DNA from 2 places in the Streptomyces sp. NPDC007095 genome. Region 1 is predicted to be linked to the other one. Evidence: riboswitches for the same ligand, from Rfam matches in the RefSeq annotation. Region 1 holds a riboswitch; the other holds the start of a gene.

What was found. A riboswitch is a leader RNA that binds a small molecule or an ion and turns the genes downstream of it on or off. The one in region 1 is predicted to bind S-adenosylmethionine.
Region 2: another riboswitch for S-adenosylmethionine. It lies ahead of ABZ656_RS31555 (putative leader peptide); the one in region 1 lies ahead of thrC (threonine synthase).

Annotation. Positions count from the first base shown of each region.
Region 1 covers NZ_JBEYFS010000042.1:2,475-10,023, reverse strand. The annotation lists gene thrC (threonine synthase) at 1-1,228, opposite strand, end outside; SAM riboswitch class I at 1,246-1,393, opposite strand; gene ABZ656_RS16760 (glucosyl-3-phosphoglycerate synthase) at 1,573-2,517, shown strand; gene ABZ656_RS16755 (trehalose-6-phosphate synthase) at 2,643-4,031, shown strand; gene otsB (trehalose-phosphatase) at 4,114-4,992, opposite strand; gene ABZ656_RS16745 (DUF3263 domain-containing protein) at 5,087-5,314, opposite strand; gene ABZ656_RS16740 (extracellular solute-binding protein) at 5,349-6,566, opposite strand; gene ABZ656_RS16735 (ROK family protein) at 6,776-7,549, shown strand, end outside.
Region 2 covers NZ_JBEYFS010000108.1:17,679-25,227, forward strand. The annotation lists gene ABZ656_RS31540 (MarR family transcriptional regulator) at 1-289, opposite strand, end outside; gene ABZ656_RS31545 (YceI family protein) at 446-961, shown strand; gene ABZ656_RS31550 (glutathione S-transferase C-terminal domain-containing protein) at 1,027-1,716, opposite strand; gene ABZ656_RS31555 (putative leader peptide) at 1,869-1,949, opposite strand; SAM riboswitch class IV at 1,980-2,126, opposite strand; gene ABZ656_RS31560 (amino acid ABC transporter permease) at 2,592-3,557, shown strand; gene ABZ656_RS31565 (amino acid ABC transporter ATP-binding protein) at 3,554-4,378, shown strand; gene ABZ656_RS31570 (ABC transporter substrate-binding protein) at 4,489-5,514, shown strand; gene ABZ656_RS31575 (GNAT family N-acetyltransferase) at 5,541-6,407, shown strand; gene ABZ656_RS31580 (putative leader peptide) at 6,514-6,603, shown strand; gene ABZ656_RS31585 (LLM class flavin-dependent oxidoreductase) at 6,678-7,549, shown strand, end outside.

The DNA of each region.
Region 1 (7,549 bases):
TCAGACCATCACCGGTGTTCAGAACGACGGTGGTCAGCGTCGGGTCCAGCAGCCCGTTCTCGATCAGCTTCTTCGTCACGCCCACCGTCACACCGCCGGCGGTCTCCGCGAAGATGCCCTCCGTGCGAGCGAGCAGCTTGATCGCGTCCACGACCTGCTCGTCGTTCACGTCCTCCACGGCCCCGCCCGTGCGCCGCGCGATGTCCAGCACGTACGGCCCGTCCGCCGGGTTGCCGATCGCCAGCGACTTGGCGATGGTGTTCGGCTTCTGGGGCCGTACGACGTCGTGGCCGGCCTTGTAGGCGACGGACACCGGCGAGCAGCCCTCGGCCTGGGCGCCGAAGATCTTGTACGGCTTGTCCTCGACCAGCCCGAGCTTGATCAGCTCCTGAAGACCCTTGTCGATCTTCGTGAGCTGGGAGCCGGAGGCGATGGGCACCACGAGCTGGTCGGGGAGCTTCCACCCCAGCTGCTCGCAGATCTCGTACGCCAGGGTCTTGGAACCCTCCGCGTAGTACGGCCGCAGGTTGACGTTGACGAAGCCCCAGCCCTCGCCGGCCGGGTCGCCGATCAGCTCGGAGCAGAAGCGGTTCACGTCGTCGTAGTTGCCCTCGATGCCGACGAGCTCGCCGCCGTAGATCGCGGCCATGACGACCTTGCCCTGCTCCAGGTCGTGCGGGATGAACACGCAGGAGCGGAAGCCGGCGCGGGCGGCGGCGGCACCCACGGCGCCGGCGAGGTTGCCGGTGGAGGAGCAGGAGAGAGTGGTGAAGTTGAAGGCACGCGCCGCCTCGATGGCCTGCGCCACGACGCGGTCCTTGAAGGAGTGCGTCGGGTTGCCGGAGTCGTCCTTGACGAAGAGCTTGCCGGCCTCGACACCCAGCTCGCGGGCGAGGTTGTCGGCCTTGACGAGCTTGGTCCAGCCGGGGTTGATGTTCGGCTTGTCGGCGACGTCGGCCGGGACGGGCAGCAGCGGCGCGTAGCGCCAGATGTTCGCGGGGCCCGCTTCGATGCGCGCCCGGAGCTCTTCGGTTTCGTAGGCCGAGAAGTCGTACGCGATCTCCAGCGGGCCGAAACACTCCTCGCAGGCGAAGACCGGGCCGAGCGGCACGCGGTGCCCGCACTCGCGGCAGGAAAGCGCGGCGGCGGGTCCGAGATCCACACCGACTACGGTGGTGGTGTCGCCCGCGACAGGGTTCGTGGTGCTTGCAACAGTCTGCGCAGCCATGGAGGCGAGGCCCTTTCTCCTCATCTTCCTCACGACGCACTTCGCCGTGAGACGGATTTGGCACCTTCCCTAGCCGGGAGCCTCGCCACATCAATGTGACAGGAACCAGCTGGAGGGTTGCCGGGGCTTCATCGGGCCGTATCCCTCTGCCCCTCTGGATGAGCGGTATTCGGTTGTGTCGTGCGGGTGGTGCGGTGGTCCGCAAATGATCTACGACATGCGATGGTCATCCGCGTTGTTCAAGACTGTAACCGAAGGCCAGGACAGTTGAGATAGTCGTCCGAACCGCGAGATGGATCACACCGTGAGACACCGGGTGATCAGACAGTGAGGAGCCGCAGACTGTGCTGAAGGAAACTGAGCGCTGGCTGAGCAATCGCTCCTGGTCCGTGACCGATCGCCCGCTCCACAGACTCATGTCCGCCAAACGGGCCACGGGCTCCTCGGTGAGCGTCGTCCTGCCGGCGCTGAACGAGGAGGAGACGGTCGGCGAGATCGTCGCCATCATCCGCCACGACCTGATGCAGCAGGTCCCCCTCGTCGACGAGATCGTCGTCATCGACTCGGGTTCGACCGACCGCACCTCGGAGGTGGCCGCCGCGGCGGGCGCGCGCGTGGTGCACCGGGACGAGATCCTGCCGCGCATCCCGACCGTGCCCGGCAAGGGCGAGGTGCTGTGGCGTTCCCTCCTCGTGACGAGCGGGGACATCATCTGTTTCATCGACGCGGATCTGAAGGAGTTCTCCTCGGACTTCGTCTCCGGGATCGTGGGGCCGCTGCTCACCGAGCCCGGTGTGGACCTCGTCAAGGCGATGTACGACCGTCCGCTCGGCGGTGCGGCGGGGCAGGGCGGCCGGGTCACCGAACTCATGGCCCGCCCCCTCCTCAACATGCACTGGCCGCAGCTGGCCGGCTTCGTGCAGCCGCTCGGCGGGGAGTACGCGGCCCGCCGTTCGCTGCTCGAACAGCTCCCCTTCCCCGTCGGGTACGGGATCGAGCTGGGCATGCTGGTCGACGCCCTGCACCTGGTGGGCCTGGACGCGCTCGCCCAGGTCGACGTGGGCGTGCGCAAGCACCGCCACCAGGACGGGCAGGCGCTGGGCCGGATGTCCGCCGCGATCTACCGCACGGCCCAGCTCCGGCTGGCCCGCGGCCACCTGATCCGCCCGGCCCTCACCCAGTTCGAACGGAGCAGGGACGGTTTCGAGCCGCGGACGTACTCGGTGGACACGGAGGAACGTCCGCCGATGGTCGAAATCTCCGAGTACCAGAAACGAAGGGCGGCGTAGCAGCGCCCCTGCGAGGGGCGCGGGAACTGCGCGCTCAGCCCCCACCGGCCGGAAGATCACATACGACCCCTCATATGGCCAACGGGAACGTTTGAGCGTTTCCACGCGGGGCTAAGTTTCGAGGCATGGCTTCAACGCAAGGCGCCCACAACATCCTCGTCGCATCCAACCGCGGCCCGGTCACCTACGAGGTCCAGGAGGACGGCTCGCTGCGCGCCAGGCGCGGTGGCGGCGGGCTGGTCTCGGGCCTCTCCGCGATCGGGCCGGACGCGGGGGCCCTGTGGGTGTGCTCGGCGCTCGGCGACGGCGACCGCGAGGCGGTCCGGCGCGGGGTCGCCGAGGACGGCGTACGGATGCTGGACATCGACGCCGACGTGCACGCGGACGCGTACAACGGCATCGCGAACTCCGTGCTGTGGTTCGTCCACCACATGCTGTACCAGACCCCGCTGGAGCCGGTCTTCGACGCGGAGTTCCGGCGCCAGTGGGCGTCGTACGAGGCGTACAACCGCGCTTTCGCCGAAGCTCTGGCCGCGGAGGCGGCGCAGGGCGCGGTGGTGAACGTCCAGGACTACCACCTGACCCTCGTCCCCGGGATGCTGCGCGAGCTCCGCCCCGACCTGCGGATCGGCCACTTCTCGCACACCCCCTGGGCGCCGGTCGACTACTTCCGGATGCTGCCCGACGACATCGCCGAACAGGTGCTGCGCGGCATGCTCGGCGCGGACCGGCTCGGCTTCCTCACCCAGCGCTGGGCGGACGCGTTCACCGCCTGCTGCGACGCGCTCGTCGGCGGGCTCGGCGACACCCGGATCGGTGTGCACGGGCTCGGCGCGGACGCGGACTTCCTGCGCAGGCGCTCGCACGAGGCGGACGTCGCGGACCGCATGGCCGCGCTGCGCGAAGAGATCGGCGAGGGCCGCAGGACGATCGTGCGGGTCGACCGGACCGAGCTGTCGAAGAACATCGTGCGGGGCCTGCTGGCGTACCGGCAGCTGCTGGAGGACCACCCGGAGTGGCGCGAGCGCGTCGTCCACGTGGCCTTCGCCTACCCCTCCCGCCAGGACCTGGCCGTCTACCGGGAATACACGGCCGAGGTGCAGCGCGTGGCGACCGAGATCAACGCCCGCTACGGCACACCGGGATGGACCCCGGTCGTCCTCCATGTCAAGGACGACTTCGCCCGCTCCCTGGCCGCGTACCGGCTCGCCGACGTCGCCCTCGTCAACCCCATCCGCGACGGCATGAACCTCGTCGCCAAGGAGGTGCCGGTCGTCTCCGACGAGGGATGCGTGCTGGTGCTCTCACGGGAGGCGGGGGCGTACGAGGAACTGGGCGAGGACGCGGTGGTGGTGAATCCGTACGACGTGGTCGGCACCGCGCGGGCGCTGGACGCGGCGCTGACCATGCCGCCGGGCGAGCGGGCGGAACGTACGAAGCGGTTGGCTGCCGCCGGGACGGCGTTGCCTCCGGCGCAGTGGTTTCTTGAGCAGTTGCGGGAGTTGGAGGGCTGAGTCGGGAGTCTGTCGGCTGCGGGTGCGCTGTGGCTGGTCGCGCCCACGCGGCGGAGCCGCACATGTCACGGCCCCGCGCCCCTTACGGGGCGCTGCAGTGCGCCGCCAGTCCCCTCAGCAGGCGTACGACTCCCGCCGGGCCGTCGACGACGAGGTCCGCGCGTTCGGCCAGTTCGGTGACTTCCGTACTGCCGCTGCACACCAGCAGGCCCGGGACGCCGTCCGAGCGGAGTTTGTCGACGGCGGCGAAGGCGGGGAGGTCCCCCAGGTCGTCGCCGGCGTACATGACGGCTTCGGCGCGGACCTCACGGACGTACTCCAGGAGGGCGACGCCCTTGTCCGTGCCCGGGGGACGGAGTTCGAGGACCATCCGACCGGGTTCGACGATCAGGCCATGGCGGGTGGCGAGGTCGGTGAGGGGTTCGCGCAGTGCCTCGAACGCGGCCTGGGGGTCCTCGGCGCGGCGGGTGTGGACGGCGACCGCGCGGCCCTTCTCCTCGATCCAGGTGCCGTGCCAGGCGCCGATCCTGTCGAGGACCCCGGGCAGTTCGGCACGGACGGCGGCGACGCCGGGGTGCGGGGCGGGGGCGTTGACGGTGCCGGTGCGGGCGTCCCAGCGTTCGGCGCCGTAGTGGCCGAGGACGACGAGGTGGTCGAGGCCCGGGACGCCCGCGAAGCCGCCGTGGCGGACCGCTACGCCGGCCGGGCGGCCGGTGACGACGGCCACGGAGGCGACCTTCGGGGCGAGGGCCGCGAGGGCGGGGACCGCGTCGGGGTGGGCGCGGGCCTGCTCCGGGTCGGCGACGATGGGGGCGAGTGTTCCGTCGAAGTCGAGCGCGATGACGGCCCGGTCGGGCCGGGTGAGGATGGCGTCGAGGCCGTCGCGTCCGGCGGGGGTCACGGGGGTCGGCAAGGGTTCCATGACGTCCGGGGATTCCGGGATTTCCGAGTGGCTGCCCATGCTCCGACCCTATCCGCGCACCCCCGGGCGCACCCACGGCTCACCGGGTCACAGTCCTCGAACGCCGGACGGCCACCCCCGGCCTGTGCCGGTGTCAGCGGTCCGCGCGGCGGCTGTCCCGGATGCGGCGAAGGCGGTTCACCGTGATCGGGTCGTGCGCGAGGGCGCGGGGGTCGTCGAGGAGTGCGTTGAGGAGTTGGTAGTAGCGGACGGGAGCGAGGCCGAGTTGCTCGCGTATCGCTCGTTCCTTCGCGCCGGGTCCCGCGAAGGAACGGCGCTCCATGGCGAGGATCCCCCGCTCCCTCCCGCTCAGTTCGTCCATGACCGCACCGTAGCTCCCGCCACCGACAGCGGGGCTACCCCGCGGAGTCCGTCGTGGTCGCCGCCTGCTGGAGCGAGCCGAGGATCCCGGCCGGGCTGCCGTCCGGGGAGACCGCCTTGCCGATCTGCTTCTTGATGTCGGCGCTGACGGCGGCCCAGGACGTCTTGCCGACCGGATAGAGCTGGGAGGAGGGGAGCTCGTCCAGGAACGGGGTGAGGTCCGCGTCGTCGCTGTCCGCCGCCATCGCCTCGGACGCGGACGTCGTGACCGGCAGCAGGTCGTACTCGTGCGAGAAGGCGAGCACGTTCTTCTCGCTGTAGACGTAGTCGAGGAACGTACCGATCTGATCCCGGTGGCCGTTCTTCTTGAAGGCCATCATCCAGTCGGCGACACCCATCGTGGCCCGGCTCTTCCCGCTGACGCCGGGCATCGGCACCATCCCGAACTTCACGCCCTTGTCGGCGGCCATCTTCATCAGCGTGGGGTGCCCGTTGAGCATCCCGACCTCGCCGCGCGCGAACGCCGCGAAGGCGTCCGCGCGATTGAGCTTCGCGGGCGCGACCGGTCCGGTCAGCCCCTTGCCGACCAGGTCGTCCTTGAGCCAGGTGAGGGTGGCGACGTTCCGGGCGGAGTCGAGGCTGTAGGTGCCGACGTCGTCGGTGTAGCCGTCGCCGCCGCTCAGCAGCCACTGCATGGTCTCGGCCTGCGCCTCCTCGGGACCGAGGGGCAGCGCGTACGGGATCTTCACGCCCCGGGCCTTCAGCGCCTGCGCGTCGGCGGCCAGTTCGCTCCAGGTCGTCGGCGCGCTGAGACCCGCGGCGGAGAACAGCTTCTTGTTGTAGAAGAGCAGCCGGGTGGAGGCGGCGAACGGCATGCCGTACTGCACCCGGTTCATCTTCCCCGCATCGGTGAGCTGCGCGACGAAGTCGGCCTGGACGGGTATGGAGAGCACCTCTTCGGCCTTGTACAGCTCGCCCTTGTCGGCGTAGTCGGCGTACGCGCCGATCTGCGCCATGTCGGGAGCGTCGCCCCGCGCGACCATCTCCTTGACCTTGCGGTCGACGTCCGTCCACGGGTAGACGCTGACCTCGACCTTGGTCCCGGGGTGTTCGGCCTCGTACGCCTTGACGAGCTTGTCCCAGTACTTCTGGGAGCTGTTGGCCTTGGAGTCCCCGTAGTCGGCGGCCACGAGCCTGAGGGTCACGTCCCCGGAACCGGCCGAGCCGCCGCAGCCCGCGAGGGTGGCCGTCATGCCCAGCGCGGACGCCGCCGCGATCAGTACTGTCCTACGTCCTGCCCTACGCCGCTGCACCGCACTTCTCCCAACCCCCGGCCGCCCCTGTCCGGAGGCCGTCCGTCTTTGCTTCCGCGTCCGTTGCATCCGTCTCGGAATGCGGATACAAGGTCTACACCACGTGAGTGGACTAGACCTCTCCTGGGGTAAGGGGCGACACTGTCCCCGTGAGACATGTCATCGCCCTCGATGTGGGCGGCACCGGGATGAAGGCCGCCCTGGTCGGGTCGGAGGGCGAGCTCCTCCACCAGGCCCGCCGGCCCACCGGCCGCGAGCGCGGTCCGGACGCCGTGGTCGACGCGATCCTCGACTTCGCGGCCGAACTGCGCGCGTACGGCGAGCACCACCTCGGCGAGCCGGCGGCGGCGGCCGGAGTCGCCGTCCCCGGCATCGTCGACGCCGACCGGGGCGTGGCGGTGTACTCGGCCAACCTGGGCTGGCGCGACGTCCCGATGCGCCGGCTGCTCGGCGACCGGCTGGGCGGGGTGCCGGTGGCGCTCGGACACGACGTGCGCACCGGCGGGCTCGCGGAGGGCCGGATCGGCGCGGGGCAGGGGGCCGACCGTTTCCTGTTCGTCCCCCTCGGCACCGGCATCGCGGGCGCGATCGGTATCGACGGCGGCGTCGAGGCGGGCGCGCACGGTTTCGCGGGCGAGATCGGCCATGTCGTCGTACGCCCCGGCGGGACCCCGTGTCCGTGCGGGCAACACGGCTGTCTGGAGCGGTACGCGTCCGCCGCCGCCGTCAGCCAGGCCTGGGCCGAGGCCTGCGGGGACCCGGAGGCGGACGCCGCCGACTGCGCGAAGGCCGTCGAGTCCGGGGACGCGCGGGCGCGGGAGGTCTGGCAGGACGCCATCGACGCTCTCGCCGACGGGCTCGTCACCGCGCTCACCCTGCTGGACCCGCGCACTCTGATCATCGGTGGCGGTCTCGCCGAGGCC
Region 2 (7,549 bases), on a different contig from region 1:
GCTGCAGACACGCCACCTGATAGGTCAGCCGCGTCTTGGGGCGGCCCAGCAGTTCCGCGATCTGGGTCATCCGCAGGCTGGACCCGGGCTGGTCGGCCAGCAGGCACAGCACCAGGAACTCGTCGTGCGAGACGTCGAGGGTGTCCTTGACGCGGGCGCGCAGCTGCTGCTCGATCGCCCCGGCCGCCGCCAGGAGACGCATCCAGGCCCGCAGCGGGGCGGGCAGCAGCTCACTGTCACCCGACGGCTCGTGTTCGGGCAGGTCAGCGGGGGCGGAAGGGTCAGCCATAGTGTCCCAGTCTACCGGTTGTCCAAATTTGAAGAACCGGCTAGCGTGGAGTCATCCAAATTTGGATGACCGCGTTGTCCCCACAGTCCCCGTGTGCCGCGCGCCCCGTGCGTCGCGCACCCCTGTGCACCGTCCGTAACCGTCTGGAGAACTCTCATGACCGTCGCCGTCCAAACCGGCCTGTGGCAGCTCGACCCCGCCCGTACCGTCGTCGCCATCAAGCACAAGACGATGTGGGGCATGGTCACCGTGAAGGGCACCTTCACCGGAGTCACCGGAGAGGGCGAGGTGCAGCCCGACGGGACCGCCCGCGGCACCATCACCCTGGACGTCGCGTCCCTGGACACGAAGAACGCCAAGCGGGACAAGCACCTCCGCTCCGCCGACCTCTTCGACGCCGACCGCCACCCCACGATCACCTTCGCCGTCCGCGACGCCGTCCTCGGCCAGGACGACACCGTGGAGATCAACGGGCAGCTGACCGTGCGCGGCATCAGCCGGCCGCAGCCCGTCACCGGCCGCGTGACCGGGGCGAGCGCCGACAGCGTCACGCTCACCGCGGAGTTCACCGTGGACCGCGACCAGTTCGACATGGGCTGGAACCAGATGGGCATGATCCGCGGCCTGACGACCGTCACCGGCACGCTCGTCTTCACCCGCGCCAAGGCCTGAGCCGACGCGGCGCCGGGGCCCGGGCCCTGCGGCCCTACCGGCTCCGGCGACCTTGGCGTACGCGCTCAGCGCACCTTGCCGTGGAAGGCAGGGTGGGCGTCGAGCCGACGTACGTAGTCCCGGAGCCGACCGTACGGGGCGAGGGACTCCGTCGGGTCGAGTCGGGTCAGGGCCACCCAGAGGTCGACGTCCGCGGCCGTCAGCTCGTCGCCCAACGCGTAGGTCTGCGGGGCGAGTTGCCGGTCCAGTGACTGGAGTGTCGTCGTGCGCGCGAGCGGCGGGGCGGTGGGGGTGACGTCCCGGTCGAGGAGTTCGCGCAGGGCGTCGATGTCCGCGGTGAGGGCCGGTGGGTTCAGCCGGGGGAGGCGGGCGTCGTTCTGGCGGACCGGCAGCCCGGCGAGGTCACGCAGGATGTCGGGCGTGTGGTTGCTCACGATCCGTCCGCTCCAACGGTCGCACAGCGCGGGCGCGGTGAGCGGACCGTCGTAGTGGTGCCAGGTGGCCTCGTACGCGCCGCGCAGTGCGGCGAACGCGTCGGGTGTCTCGGCGGGAAGCGTCAGCAGCGTGGTGGCGACCGAGTCGTGGAGACCGAGCAGCTCCAGGGTGACCGAGATGCGCAGCGAACGCGGACAGCCCTCGGTGAGGTACAGCTGATAGCGGTGCGGCGCCGGGTAGAAACCGCCGGCCAGGCCGACGCCGATGCGGCTGCGGATGCGGTGGGGGCGAGGCGCGGCGAGCGAGACTGTCTTGGGCATGACTCTCCAGGGAACGTCGAAGCCCCCACGGCCCGTTGGGCGGCGGTGGCGGAACGGAGTGACTGCGCTGACGTACGGTCCCGTCCGGATCGTGGGACGTGCCCGACCGGACGGACCGCATGGATCAGTACGCGCTGGACGGACCGCCTGGACTAGTACGCGCTGGAGACCCGCTGCAGATCGATGTGCAGGCGCCTGGTCAGACCGTTCGTGCTCCTCCTGGCCATTCCCATCGCTCCCGTGTCCGGGGCTCGCGAGAGGCGAGACCACGCTTGTCCCGCCGCACCGGCGGAACCCGGTCGTCACCCGGGGCACCCCGTCGCGGTGGAAGGGTTGCCTGTCAGCGGGCCGGGGCCGATAACCGCGTCGAACGGGAGAAACCCGCACGACGGGCGCTGACAATCGTGACCGTCCCCGTCAGTCTCGGTCCGGTCCGCGGAGCCGTCAAGAAGGCATATGCGCGGTCTCACCACGTGGTCATTCCGGCCGGTGCGCGTTGACATTCGTTTGGGGCCATGCCTAACTTACGCCGCATCGGACCGGATCGACTCCGGTGCGTTCGAGGCCCAGCGGGGCGGAATGGTGACGGTGAACGCGATGTACGCAGCTGACGGGACGACCGCTTCGCGGCGCCACGGCTGCCCCGCCACCGCACTGTGTTGTACCTCCCGCGGCGCCCGCTGTCTCTGTCAGGGCTGACCGCTTCCGCCTTCCGCGACGTTGAACGTCCGCACGGCTCAACATCCCTCGCCCGCCACCCTGTTGGTGCGCTGTCGGTGAGCCTCCCCCTCCGTACCCCCTGACATCCGTCTGTCCCCGCGCGCACCGCCGTCGTACGGGCCGCGGCGGTGTGTCCGCATTCGTTGGAGCCCTCCATGAGTGAATCCCTGGGCTCCGCCGTGCCGTTGAGCACGACGGAGCCCCGCCCGGCCGCGGCACAGCGCGTGCTGCCCCTGCGCCACCCCGGCCGCTGGATCGCCTCGGCGATCGTGCTCGTCGTGGTCGCCCAGACCGTCCACGGGCTGGCGACCAACCCCTTCTTCCAGTGGGACAGGTTCCAGTACTGGTTCCTGCGTCCCACGATCCTCGACGGCCTGCTCATCACCCTCGAAGTGACGCTCTACAGCGCTGTGTTGGGCCTGCTCGGCGGTATCCTGCTCGCCCTGGCCCGGCTCTCCAGGAGCCCCGTGCTGCGCGCGGTGAGCTGGGTCTACATCTGGCTGTTCCGCTCGGTGCCGCTCATCGTCGTCCTGCTCTTCCTCTACAACTTCAGCGCGCTCTACAAGACGCTGAGCCTCGGTGTCCCCTTCGGCCCCGCCTTCCTCACCTTCGACGAGTCCCGGCTCGCCACCGACATGGTCGTCGCGGTCGTCGGACTGAGCCTCAACGAGGCGGCGTACGCGGCGGAAGTGGTCCGCGGCGGCATCCTCTCCGTCGACCAGGGCCAGCACGAGGCGGCCTCCGCACTCGGTCTGCCCAAGGGCTACCAGTTCAGGAAGATCGTGTTCCCGCAGGCGCTGCGCTCCATCACACCGAACTACGTCAACCAGCTGATCGGCCTGATCAAGGGCACCTCGCTGGTCTTCTACGTCTCGCTGCTCGACCTCTTCGGCTCGGTGCAGAGCATGGGCTCCACCTACCCCGGCGACATCGTGCCGCTGCTGCTGGTCGCCACCGCCTGGTACCTGATCCTCACGAGCGTCGTGTCCGTCGTCCAGTTCTACGTCGAGCGGTACTACTCGCGCGGCGCGCTGCGCTCCCTCCCGCCGACCCCGTTGCAGAAGGTTCGCGCCGGTCTGCGTGACCTGCGGGCCCGGGTCCGCAAGGAGGCGGCGATATGACCGGCGAGACGCTCGCGATCCGACCGGCCGCCGTCGAGGTGCGCGATGTGCACAAGTGGTACGGCACCCAACGCGTACTGAACGGAGTGGAGTTGACGGTACGGCCCGGAGAGGTCACCGTGATCCTCGGTCCGTCCGGCTCCGGCAAGTCCACCCTCCTCAGGGTGATCAACCACCTGGAGAAGCCCGAGATCGGCCATGTCAGCCTGAACGGCGAGCTGATCGGCGTACGCCGGCACGGCGGGCGAAGCGAGATGGGGGTCCCCCCGGCCGAAGGCCGGGGGAGGCTCAAGGAGCTGACCGAGCGGGCGATCCTGGCCCAGCGCGGCCGGATCGGGTTCGTATTCCAGAACTTCAACCTGTTCCCGCATCTGACGGTGCTGGACAACGTGGCGGCCGCGCCGGTGGCGACCCGACGGCTGAAGCGGCCCGAGGCCCGGGAACTCGCGCGCACCCTCCTCGACCGCGTGGGTCTTGCCGACAAGGCCGACGCCTATCCACGGCAGTTGTCGGGCGGCCAGCAGCAGCGGGTCGCCATCGCCCGCGCCCTCGCGCTGCGGCCCGGAGTCATCCTCTTCGACGAACCCACCTCCGCCCTCGACCCCGAGCTGGTCGGTGAGGTGCTCGCCGTCATCAAGGACCTGGCCACCAGCGGCACCACGCTCGTCATCGTGACCCACGAGATCGGCTTCGCCCGCGAGGTGGCCGACCGGATCGTCTTCCTCGACGAGGGCCGCGTCGTCGAACAGGGCTCACCCACTGAGGTGTTGGACCACCCGGCACACGAGCGGACCAGGGACTTCCTGAGCAAGGTCCTCTGAACTTCCCTCCCTCACCGCACCTTCACCCACCGCCCCTGCACCCATCTCGCCTGAATCCACCACGCCTTCCCTCACCCCACGTCACTCACGAACATCGGACAAGGACAGCCATGCGCACCCTCACCCTCCGCGGCAGACTCCTCCGTGGCCTCACCGCCTCCACCGCCGTCGCCGCTCTCGCCGCAGGGCTCGCCGCGTGCGGGGGCGAGAGCGAGGCGGCCACCACCTCCGACAGCGCGGCCGCCGGCACCGTCACCGTGGGCGCGCTCTCCAACGGCGCCGCGCGGCAGACCGACCTCAAGGTGTCCGAGGTCAAGTCCATCAGCGCCGAGCTGCCCAAGTCGGTCGCCAAGAGCGGCAAGCTGGTCGTCGGCGTCGGCGCGCTGCCCGCCGGGTTCCCGCCGCTGGCGTACGTCGGCCAGGACCAGAAGACCCTCACCGGTGCCGAACCCGACCTCGGCCGACTGGTCGCCGCGGTCCTCGGACTGAAGGCGGAGGTGAAGAACTCGACCTGGGAGAACCTGTTCGTCGGCATCGACAGCGGCAAGGTCGACGTCGCCTTCTCCAACGTCACGGACACCGAGGAACGCAAGAAGAAGTACGAGTTCGCCTCCTACCGGCAGGACAACCTCGCCTTCGAGGTGCTGAAGAAGAGCACCTGGAACTTCGCCGGCGACTACGAGAACCTGGCCGGCAAGACCGTCTCCGTGAGCGCGGGAACCAACCAGGAGAAGATCCTGCTCGAGTGGAAGGCGAAGCTGGCGAAGGAGGGCAAGAAGCTCAACGTCAAGTACTTCCAGGACAGCAACAGCACCTATCTGGCGCTGTCCAGCGGGAAGATCGACGCCTCCTTCGGGCCCAACCCCGGTATCTCGTACCACGTCACCCAGACGGCGAAGACACCCGACCCGACCCGCAACGCGGGCAAGTTCTCCGGCGCGGGCGCGACCCTCCAGGGGCTGATCGCGGCCACCGCGAAGAAGGACAGCGGGCTGGCCAAGCCGGTCGCCGACGCGATCAACCACCTGATCAAGGACGGGCAGTACGCCAAGTGGCTCGCCGCCTGGAACCTCTCCAACGAGGCCGTCAGCACCTCGCGGATCAACCCGCCCGGCCTGCCGCTCGACAACTCCTGACCGCTTCCCGGAGGTCCGACTCCACCATGTCCACCGTTGCCCGACCCACCCCGCCGCAGAGCCCGGCGGCACCCCACATCCTGGACAACGCCGCCTGGGCCGCGCTGACCGGCCCGCACGCCCACCTCGCCGAGCGCGTCGGCCGCGCCGCCCGCTACGCCCTGGACGTCTCCCCGTTCACCGCTCTCGCCGGCCCGGTCGGCCCGCGCGTCTGGGACGACCTCGCCGCTCTCGCCGGCCCGGTCGGCCCGCGCGTCTGGGACGACCTCGCCGCCCTCGCCGACCCGGCCGGCCCGCGCGCCTGGGACGACCTCGCCGCGCTCGTCGGACCCGGCACCGTCACCCATGTGACCGGGGCGAGGTCGGTGCCCGAGGGCTGGGAGACGGTGCAGCACGGCCAGGGCGTACAACTGGTCGACACCTCGCTGCGCGCCGAGCCCGCCCCCGAAGCGGTACGGCTCGGACTGGACGACGTCCCGGAGATCCTGGACCTGATCGCCCTGACCGAGCCGGGGCCCTTCCTGCCCCGCACGGTCGAACTCGGCACCTACCTCGGCATCCGGCACCGTGGCCGGCTCGTCGCCCTGGCCGGCGAGCGAAGCGAGATGGGGGTCCCTCCGGCCGGAGGCTGGGGGAGGCTGCGCCCGCCCGGCTGGACGGAGATCAGCGCGGTCTGCACCGCCCCGGACCACCGCGGCAAGGGGCTGGCCACGCGACTCGTCCGCGCGATGGCGGCCGGTATCAGGCAGCGCGGAGACACCCCCTTCCTGCATGCCTCCGCGACCAACACCGGCGCGATCCGGCTCTACGAGTCGATCGGCTTCACCCTGCGCCGCCGCTCGCAGTTCCTCCTCGTCCGAACTCCGGGCGCCCAGCAGGAACAGACGGCGTAGGCGGGCCGTTGTGTTGAAGAGGTTCACGATGTCGGCGCGGCCACGGGCCCGCCGGGACGCAAGGGCGGAGGTGAGGGACGTGAGAGTCGGGTCCGATCTTCGCGTCATGGTGCTCACCCCGCGCCGCCGTGTACGTCTTTACTCCCGGCCGCACATCGATCTGCAGCGCGTAGCCGGCGCGCTCTGTCGTCCCTGACCTGTCACCCCGCCGCCGCGCCCTTCGCGTAGAGGGCCGCGCTCTCGTACGGTCGACCAGGAAGGCACCCCTCCGTGTCTGCTTCATCTTCGCTGCCCGATTCCTCCCCCTCGTCCTCCCCTCTGCACCTCGCCGTCGCACTCGACGGCGCCGGCTGGCACCCGGCGGCCTGGCGCGAGCCGGTGGCCCGCCCCCGTGAGCTGCTCACCGCCGGGTACTGGACGGACCTGGTCACCGAGGCCGAGCGCGGTCTCCTCGACTTCGTGACCATCGAGGACGCCCTTGGACTCCAGTCCTCGCACCTCACCGAGCCCGACGGCCGCACCGACCAGGTCCGCGGGCGCCTCGACGCCGTCCTGATCGCCGCCCGCGTCGCCCCGCTGACCAGCCACATAGGACTGGTCCCGACCGCCGTCGTCACCCATACCGAGCCCTTCCACATCTCCAAGGCGATCGCCACCCTCGACTACGTGAGCACGGGCCGTGCGGGCGTACGGGTGCAGGTGACGCCCCGCGCCCACGAGGCCGCGCACTTCGGCCGCCGTACGTTCCCGCCGCTGCGCATCGAGGACCTGGACACCTCGGCCGTACGAGAGCTGACGACCGACCTCTTCGACGAGGCCGCGGACTACGTGGAAGCGGTGCGCCGGCTCTGGGACAGCTGGGAGGACGACGCGGAGATCCGGGACGTCGCCACCGGACGCTTCGTCGACCGCGACAAACTGCACTACATCGACTTCGAGGGCAAGCACTTCAGCGTCAAGGGCCCCTCGATCACCCCCCGCCCGCCGCAGGGCCAGCCGATCGTCAGCGCCCTGGCCCACGCGACCGTCCCCTACCGGCTGGTGGCGCGGGCCGCCGACATCGGTTACGTCACCCCGCACGACGCCGGCCAGGCCCGTGCCATCGTCGAGGAGATCCGCGCCGAGCAGACGGCGGCCGGCCG